Regions from separate parts of the Peribacillus sp. NPDC097895 genome, predicted to be linked through region 2. Evidence: riboswitches for the same ligand, from Rfam matches in the RefSeq annotation. Region 2 holds a riboswitch; each other region holds the start of a gene.
The links. Region 2 has a riboswitch for lysine ahead of dapA (4-hydroxy-tetrahydrodipicolinate synthase). Riboswitches for the same ligand answer to the same signal wherever they lie in the genome.

Region 1 (3,271 bases), on a different contig from region 2:
AAACCCATACCAGAACAAGACCCTTTCTGTAAAAACCTTCAGTAGCCTTATTCTGCTCCCTTGCTCTGAAATGGGTTTCATACGATACAATATAAAAAAAGAAAAAACGGTGATCCCATGACAAATATTAAAGAAATCGCTCAATTTGCAGGTGTATCTGTCTCAACAGTGTCTCGCGTATTGAATAATCATCCATATGTAAGCCCTGATAAAAGAGAGAGCGTTTTACAAGCCATCGATCGCTTGAATTACTCAAGAAACATCAATGCCATTCATCTTTCAAAGGGAAAAACGAATCTTATCGGCATTATCATCCCTTTCACCAATCACCCCTATTACGGGGCAATCGTGCACGGAATTACTAAGCAGGCTAACGCAATAGGCTGCCATATAGTCATCTTTGAAACCCATTATGAAAGAGAGAAAGAAATTCAGGCGTTGAATATGCTGCAAATGAAGCAACTTGATGGCATTATCGTTTGTTCAAGAATTTCGGAAATGAAAGTCCTATTGGATTATCAAAGATACGGTCCGATTATTTTATGTGAAGATACAGCCCAGGCTGAGTTATCGTCGATCAGCATAGATCATTATGCAGCCTTTTCCTGTGCCCTTGAATACGTGATTGCTAAAGGATATAAGAAAATTGGTTACAGTCTCGGCCGTAAAAAGAGCAGGAACAGTTTTCTTCGAACAAAGGCCTTTAATGATATCATGAGAAATCATCAACTTATAAACAATAAAGAATGGCTGTTTGAAGGAAGCTATCACATCAAAGACGGTGAACAATTGTTTCAGGAGTGGAATTCGATGATGGATAAACCGGAAGCCCTCATCATCACTAATGATGACACGGCTGCAGGATTCATTCTTACTGCTAAGAAATCGGGAATAACAGTTCCAAACGATGTCGCCATCCTCGGCTTCAATAATGATAGCCTTAGTGAGCTGCTTGACATCACGACCATTTCCTTGCCGCTGGAATGGATCGGGAAAATGGCAGTGGATCTATTTGAGAATCCTGAAGTAATCAAACATGTGAAGCTGGACTACGCCCTTATAAAAAGAAAGACCGTTTAATGTTATTTTTGTATGTCGCAATTTGATTATTTCCTTTTTCCAATCCTTTTAGAACTAGGAAAAAATAACCACATAAAATAATGATTGCGATATCTATTAGAATATTTTATAATTTTGATATAGTAAAGTTTACTCAATTACTAGCAATCATTTAACGATTTCAAGAATATCTTGAGTAAGATCGTACGACGTCAACTATGCTGGCGCGACGATTTAAGAAAATTGAATACTTCCTCATTTACCGATGAGTTAGAGGCTGCAGCTTATAAAAGTAAAACGGACGAGATTCTGGAAAATTCAAGACTCCGTTTGAAAGGATAAGTTGCCGAAGTTTGGGTATATTCCATGTATATCCTTGCTGGCGGTGTTACCGAACAGGAACATCACTGTCACGTTTTTTCTAAAAGCGTGGGGAGCTATCTTCGGAAGGATAAACGGGTTTATTATAAACAGCCGTCGATCTTTTTCGACTGCTGTTTTTTTATATTTCGTTCCCTTCCAATAAAAAGGAGTGTAACATCAATTGTCAAATTCACAAAAAGCATCAAGCCCTACTGAATTGAAAAGGAGCCTGAAAGCGCGGCACTTAATGATGATTTCATTAGGTGGAACGATTGGAACAGGTTTATTTTTAGCAAGTGGCGGTGCGATTCATTCGGCCGGACCTGGCGGTGCCTTGGTGGCATACGCGGTCATCGGTATCATGGTTTATTATTTAATGACAAGTCTCGCAGAAATGGCATCGTTCATGCCGGTAGCCGGTTCATTCCGTGTTTATGCTTCCAAATTCGTCGATCCATCTTTCGGCTTTGCGATTGGTTGGAACTACTGGTATAACTGGGCAATCACCATTGCCGCCGAATTGGCAGCCGTTGTCTTAATTATGAAGTTCTGGTTTCCTGATAGTCCTTCCTTTATCTGGAGTGGCATCGCGTTAATCATTATGTTTCTTATTAATTATATGTCCGTTAAAGGTTTTGGCGAGACCGAGTTCTGGTTTGCTATGATCAAAGTCGTGACAGTCGTCATTTTCTTGATCACTGGGGTTCTGATCATTCTTGGAATCATGGGTGGGAATGACCCAATTGGTTTTTCAAATTTCACTATGGGCGATGGCCCCTTTAACGGTGGTTTCTTCACGATCTTAGGCGTTTTCATGGCTGCCGGTTTCTCGTTCCAAGGAACGGAATTGCTTGGAGTGACGGCTGGTGAAAGCGAAGATCCAGAAAAAAATATCCCAAAAGCGATCAGATCCGTTTTCTGGCGTATCATTTTATTCTATATCCTTGCCATTTTTGTAATTGGTATGATCATTCCGTTTACTGATTCACGTTTATTGAGTCAAGATGTTGCCGTCAGTCCATTCACGCTCGTATTTGAACGTGCTGGCCTTGCATTTGCAGCATCCATCATGAACGCGATCATTTTATCATCCGTACTCTCTGCCGGTAACTCTGGCATGTACGCTTCAACTCGTATGCTCTGGGACTTGGCACGTGATGGGAAAGCGCCGAAATTCCTTGGAAAGTTAGATAAAAGAGGAGTACCCGTGAATGCACTTATCCTAACTTCTTTAGTTGGCTGCGTTGCATTCTTAGCTTCATTTTTCGGAGATGGTGTCGTTTATATTTGGTTATTGAATGCTTCAGGTATGGCTGGATTCGTAACATGGGTCGGGATAGCTCTTGCCCACTATCGGTTCCGCAAAGCCTACGCAGCTCAAGGCCTTGATTTGAATGCTTTACCATACAGGGCCAAAGGCTTCCCATTCGGGCCAATATTCGCACTTGTTCTATGTATTATCATTATCATTGGGCAAGGCTATCAGGCTTTCAGCAGCAACGGGATTGACTGGAATTCAATGTTCGTTTCCTACATTGGCTTGATTCTATTCTTCGTCCTATGGTTCGGTTATAAAATTAAGCACAAAACGAAAATCATTCCCCTTGAGGAATGTGATCTTAAATCAAAATAATACGTAAAAAGTCCATGGTCTCCTCAAATGAAGGAGACCATGGACTTTTTTCATTTCAAATGATAAACACGACATTCATATGGACGCAGAGGTTTGATGGAGATCCCCTCTTCCTCCTGTTCATAATTGCCGATCAGCCTTGTACTAGAATAGGAATGTAGCTCTTCTGGCAAAGAAAAGGAGGCCTGCTCCTCTTTAAAGTTGCATAGTACCAGC
Region 2 (3,271 bases):
TTGTGTCATTCTTAGCATTCTGATAACGGTTTTTCTAAAGAAAAACAGAAAAAAACGAAGTAGGATTAGAACTCGTTACTAAAGAAACTCATCGACTGGCATTCAGAGGTGTTGCGGCTATTTTTCCTGAAATAGCCACTAAAGCGTTGAATACACCTATTATAAATGAACTAACAGGTCGTTAGTTAGGTCCGGGGCTGCCATTTGGTGGCCTTTTTGCTTTTTGAACGAACGGGGCAGGTTAGTTGCATAAGGAATGCTAAAATAAGACCCAACGAGGACTTATTTTAAGGAGGAAAACATGAGCATGGATCATGAGTTTTATCTTATTTCTAAGACAACTGATATAAAAGATTTTTGGATGCATAGAGAAAAAAAACAAAAGTGTCATTGACAGTGTTGTAATAATTGATGATTTGATTCAATACATTATGGACTTATCAGAATGGATTCAACTAAAAACCCATCATTCCGAGGAACTCCAATTGGCAGAGGTATTAACAATCATGGAGTAACCCTTTTTGATAAGCAGTTTTCTAAAACTTTAATAAGTATTTTTTCGTCATGGAAGAGTCTAATTAAAAATGCACCAGATAAAATTGAACTCACTGGTGAATTCGTTTATGGCGAAGCTGAAATCAGGAAGGGACAATAAAAAACTAGTCTTCAATCAAGATGTTTGCAAGAGTATTATAATGTCAGAAGCTTTAGCTAAAACAACTAAACAAGAGACCTATTTCAATAATTTAGTGGAAGGGTATGAAGGACAACAAAGAAATCGATGAGTTAAAGGAAATCGCGGTGACTTAAAGGTCAGGATCTATAATTAATGCTGGTTCAGTTGACTCAATAATAACGTTGAGTTTATAACCACTAGCTATTTCTACTAGTTTAGCCCTTGAGTCGTGCAACGATTTAAAAGCAGTGCACTTCTTTCGAAGTTGCACTGCTTTTAAAAACATATCCCGTTTATTATGGTCTTTAATTAGAAAGTCGGTATTATACCTCGCTTTAATTTTTTAACAACACAGATTCTACGTTACTAGGTTGTAGAGCTATTTGTAGAGCTGTTTTTTCTTCGTTGTTTAAAGGGAGCAATGGTAAGCGGACACCTCCAACATTTAACCCTCGCATATTTAATGCTGATTTTACCGGTGATGGGTTTGGTGCAGCAAATAATGCTTTCATCATTGGAAGAAGGTTACGATGTATGGAAGCAGCACCACGGACATCACCATTTTTAAAGCTATTAATCATTTCTTGCATTTCATTACCAATTATGTGTGAAGAAACCGAAACAATGCCTGTTCCACCGATGGCTAAAACCGGTAAGGTTAACCCATCATCGCCGCTGTACAAGGTAAAATCACTCGTTGTTTCGCTAATGATTTGTGCCATGGCATCTAAGTCACCACTTGCTTCTTTTATTGCCACAATGTTGTTAATTTTTGAGAGACGAACAATCGTCTCTACTGACATGTTTACAACACTTCGTCCTGGGATATTATAAAGCATTACTGGTAATGATGTTGATTGGGCAATAGCATTAAAGTGCTGAAATAATCCTTCTTGAGACGGCTTGTTATAGTATGGGGTAACGAGCATAATTCCGTCGACTCCTGCTGCCTCAGCTTGCCTTGTTAAGCTGATAGAAGCTTTCGTGTTATTTGAGCCAGTTCCAGCTATGACTGGAACTCTTCCATCAACAACTTCTACAACAACTTTGAATAAATCTATTTTCTCTTCTGTTGTTAATGTAGGAGACTCTCCAGTCGTACCAGCTATAACTAATCCATCAGAACCATTAGCAATTAAATAATTTACTAGAGTTCTCGTAGCATAAAAATCAACCTCATCATTATGATTAAACGGGGTAACCATTGCAGTTAACACTTGGCCAAAATTCATAACTTCACACCCTTTTGTATATTTTTTTGGAAAATTGAGAGGTGATTAGGGCCATTAAGGAGTAAACGCAAAAAAGCAACAACGAGGATTCGCTGCTGCAGTAGAAACAATATTTATCAAAAAAATCGTTTCGGTGCGTAAGATAGCCCTCCATATAGTTTCCTATATGACAGTCCTGTATTTATTCAATAGCAGAACCAGCTTCAAGAACATGAGATTCTTTCCGCTTCGGCAAATTCCCCTTTCCACAATAGTCATAGGATCTCATTCTCCTCAAACTGTGTACTAATGGTCTTTGCTCCTCTATCCTCACTTCAAAAAGTATGAAGTAAGAAAATATTTAATTGTCTGTAATATAACAGAGAATCCTTTCTGTTGCAAGGGGAATTTAGATTTTTTTTTAAGAATACATGGATAATCGATGGCAATGGCTACGGTTTTGGGCTGGATTCATCTTTTTTAGTATTAAATAAACTCAACATTAATAGCTTTATAAAAACTGTATGAAAAGTTTCATCCTTTTATAGTCAGTTTTGACAATTGATATATCTTATAGAAGGAATTAGTATTTATCTTATGAATACCTAGAATTATGATCAAGGAGGGGAGGACAACATGACTAATACAAAACTAATAAAGGAAAGAAAAGATATGAAAATCGGTGACGTTTGGGAAGCAAGAAAACGAATCGCTTCAATTGTAAGTAGAACACCATTGATTCAATCTACGATACTATTGAAAAAATTGGACGTCCTGGTTTTTTAAAGCTTGAAAATGTTCATGAGGTTGGAGCATTTAAAGTAAGGGGAGCCGCCAATAAGATACTCAGCTTGAGTGAGGAAGAAAAAAACGTGGGGTTGCAACGTTTTCAAATGGAAACCATGGTATGGCTGTAGCATATGTAGCAAAAAAACTAGGGATTGATGCTGTTGTTTGCATTTCAAATCGAATACCAAAAGCAAAAGTAGATTCATTAAAAAGCCTGGGAGCTCAAATTGAGATAGTTGGTGATAGCCAAGATGCCGCAGGAGAGCATTGCTATGAACTGGAAAGAGGGAAAGGATTAACGGTGATTCAGCCATTTGATGATCTTCACGTCATAGCTGGACAAGGAACAATTGGCTTGGAATTGTTAGAGGATCTTCCTAATCTAACAGATGTATTTGTTACCCTTTCTGAAAATCCTTAGATCCAGTCCTTTTATTTAAGATGCAATACCGTATCAATTTCCCAGTTTTACAGATTTAAATACTAATATATTCATTCTTTCAATTTTATTTAGTATCCTATTCATAAGGAGAGATTAATAAAAAAGAACCGTCGATTTTAATAATCGATAGCGAAAAAATGAGTAAAAAAGGGG
Region 3 (3,271 bases), 640 kb from region 2:
ATTAAGTTGACGGCGGAACGGCATCCCCGTCTAATCATTACGCGAAAAGTCAAAAAGGATAAAGGGAAATATTTCGGTCCTTATCCGAACGCTTTTGCGGCTAACGAGACGAAAAAATTACTTGACCGCATCTATCCTCTTAGAAAATGCAATACCTTACCGGATCGAGTTTGTCTCTATTATCACCTAGGACAATGTCTGGCTCCATGTGTATATGATGTAGAGGAACAGGAATATAAAAAAATGGTGGAGGATATCAATCGGTTCTTGAACGGCGGACATACTGAGATAAAAAAAGAACTGACAGAAAAAATGCTGGAGGCATCCGAAGAGCTCGATTTCGAGAGGGCCAAAGAGTTCCGTGACAAAATTGCCCACATAGATATCACGATGGAGAAGCAGAAAATGATGACGACCGATTTCATCGATCGTGATGTATTTGGCTTTGCCTATGATAAAGGCTGGATGTGCGTTCAAGTATTTTTTGTGCGACAGGGTAAATTGATAGAAAGGGATGTTTCACTTTTTCCTGTCTATGATGAACCGGAACAGGAACTTCTTACATTCCTGGGTCAGTTTTACGAGATTACCAACCACTTTAAACCAAAGGAAATTTTGCTGCCTGAATCAGTGGATGCCGAAATGGCCGAAGGGCTGCTTGGTGTGAAAACGATTCACCCAAAACGGGGAGCGAAAAAAGATATGCTTAAACTGGCGAATAAAAACGCCTCCATCGCCCTTCAGGAAAAATTTTCTTTGATTGAACGAGATGAAGAACGAACGATCAAAGCCGTGGAAAACCTCGGGGTCCAATTGGGCATCTATACCCCGCATCGAATTGAGGCTTTCGATAACTCCAATATCCAGGGGAGTGACCCTGTTTCCGCTTTAGTCGTGTTCATTGATGGGAAACCGGAAAAAAGGGAGTACCGCAAATATAAGATCAAAACGGTCCAGGGACCTGATGATTATGAATCGATGCGTGAAGTGGTCCGAAGAAGATATTCACGAGTATTGAAAGAAGGGCTGCCTCTTCCGGATCTAATCATCATTGATGGCGGAAAGGGACATGTGGAAGCGGTCCGGGATATTTTGGAAAATGAATTGGGCCTTGATATTCCACTTTCAGGTCTGATTAAAGATGAAAAACACAGAACATCGCAATTGATGATTGGAAACCCGCTTGAACTTGTTCCGCTTGATTCACGGAGTCAGGAATTTTACTTATTGCAAAGAATTCAGGATGAAGTGCATCGGTTTGCAATTACGTTTCATCGCCAGCTACGCGGGAAAAATGCGGTTCACTCACAGCTTGATGATATTCCGGGAGTCGGGGAAAAGCGGAGAAAGCAATTATTAAAGCATTTTGGGTCATTGAAGAAAATCAAAGAGGCATCGACCGAGGAAATTATGGAAGCGGGTATGCCAAAAGGGGTGGCCGAGGGAATCGTTAGAAAATTGCAAGAATAATCTTGCTAGCGATAAATCTCTATGCTATGATTAGAAGGAATTTTTAATTAGACAACTTAAAAGTGCTGATAGAGGTGCGGAATTCAAGAGTAAAAACCTGGAGAAGTATGAGCTTCCATGAAAGGTTTTGAAAGGGGATGACGCCGAAGGAAGACAAGACTCATACCTTGTTTTTCTGGTCTGACATTTAATAAATGGCGGATTGTCAGGGGTTATACCCTGGAGAGCTATCTCACTGTGTTTACAGTATTTGATATGTGATCACAGCAATGAGATATTTCTCATTGCTTTTTTTATTGCCTAAAAAGATAGAGAGGGTGCATGAGGATGGCATTAATCGTTCAAAAATTCGGCGGAACATCCGTCGGTAGCGTAGAAAAAATCAAAAATGTTGCCAAACGGGTAATCGAAGAAACGGAGAATGGAAATGAGGTAGTCGTCGTTGTTTCAGCAATGGGGAAAACCACGGATCAATTGGTTTCCATGGCCCGGGATATTTCTGGAACCCCGAGCAAGAGGGAAATGGATATGCTATTGACTACGGGGGAACAGGTAACGATTTCCCTGTTAACGATGGCATTGATTGAAGAAGGACATGAAGCCATTTCGTATACTGGCTGGCAAGCTGGCATGCAAACGGAATCCGTTCATGGGAATGCCCGGATTTTAAACATCGATGCTTCAAGGATCCAAGCTCAGCTTTTGGATAGGAAAATAGTGGTCGTAGCCGGTTTCCAGGGGAACGATGCAAATGGGGAAATCACTACCTTAGGGCGAGGCGGTTCTGATACGACGGCGGTTGCCATCGCTGCAGCGCTGAATGCGGATAGATGCGATATTTATACGGATGTAACGGGTGTTTTCACAACGGATCCACGCTACATAAAAGGCGCGCGAAAACTCCAATCCATTTCTTACGATGAAATGCTGGAACTTGCCAATCTGGGGGCAGGCGTCCTTCATCCAAGGGCTGTCGAATATGCAAAAAACTATCAAATTCCGCTTGAAGTCCGTTCGAGCATGGAGAAAGAATCAGGAACGATCATTGAGGAGGAAGCAACTATGGAAGAAAACTTAATCGTACGCGGCATTGCTTTTGAAGACAGTATTACAAGAGTCACAGTATTTGGTTTGCCCCAATCACTTGGTGTTTTATCAACGATTTTCACGACACTTGCGAAAAACAGGATTAATGTGGACATCATCATTCAAAGCATGACCGCCGAGGATACGACCAATCTATCATTCTCCATTAAAAGTGAAGATACGGAAGCGGCCTTGATCGTGCTGGAAAATAATAAAGAAAAATTGGCATTCAATCGTATTGAAACGGAAGGCGGTTTGGCCAAGGTGTCCATCGTCGGATCCGGTATGGTTTCCAATCCAGGAGTGGCCGCCGAGATGTTCGAAGTGATGGCCCATACTGGCATCCAAGTGAAAATGGTCAGCACATCGGAAATAAAAGTCTCGACTGTCGTCAACGAAAAGGAAATGGTGAAGGCTGTCGAATCGCTTCATGAAGCATTTAAACTTGGGCAGCATGCAAATGTACTAGCTTAAATGAATGGAGCCCAATAAAAAAACAGACTTCCGGTTAAAAGGGTAAGTCTGTTTTATGGGCTCATTAGATTGGATCTCTGGGATCCCATTGAATGGTGAAGGTCACCTTTTTTGCGCGGCGTTTGACTTCTTCCGTTGATTCGCTGAGGAATTTTTTTTGCAGTGTAAACTGCTCGGCAAGGAAGCCGGCTTCAAGTTGGAAGTGACAGTCAGGATGTAAATCCAGGCGGCGGCTGATTAT

Region 1: it holds a riboswitch for lysine, as region 2 does, so the genes downstream of both, ACQKMH_RS17175 (amino acid permease) here and dapA (4-hydroxy-tetrahydrodipicolinate synthase) in region 2, are expected to answer to the same signal.
Region 3: it holds a riboswitch for lysine, as region 2 does, so the genes downstream of both, ACQKMH_RS03120 (aspartate kinase) here and dapA (4-hydroxy-tetrahydrodipicolinate synthase) in region 2, are expected to answer to the same signal.

What each region holds. Positions count from the first base shown of each region.
Region 1 is NZ_JBNNSH010000003.1:173,657-176,927, forward strand. Features, by position in the region: gene ACQKMH_RS17170 (LacI family DNA-binding transcriptional regulator) at 118-1,080, shown strand; lysine riboswitch at 1,323-1,507, shown strand; gene ACQKMH_RS17175 (amino acid permease) at 1,604-3,055, shown strand; gene ACQKMH_RS17180 (glycoside hydrolase family 13 protein) at 3,106-3,271, opposite strand, start outside.
Region 2 is NZ_JBNNSH010000001.1:1,308,826-1,312,096, forward strand. Features, by position in the region: gene ACQKMH_RS06285 (D-alanyl-D-alanine carboxypeptidase family protein) at 1-82, shown strand, start outside; gene ACQKMH_RS06290 (hypothetical protein) at 446-655, shown strand; gene dapA (4-hydroxy-tetrahydrodipicolinate synthase) at 1,012-1,908, opposite strand; lysine riboswitch at 2,044-2,222, opposite strand; partial or broken gene ACQKMH_RS06300 (threonine ammonia-lyase) at 2,524-3,085, shown strand.
Region 3 is NZ_JBNNSH010000001.1:666,112-669,382, forward strand. Features, by position in the region: gene uvrC (excinuclease ABC subunit UvrC) at 1-1,470, shown strand, start outside; lysine riboswitch at 1,532-1,708, shown strand; gene ACQKMH_RS03120 (aspartate kinase) at 1,798-3,030, shown strand; gene ACQKMH_RS03125 (YslB family protein) at 3,095-3,271, opposite strand, start outside.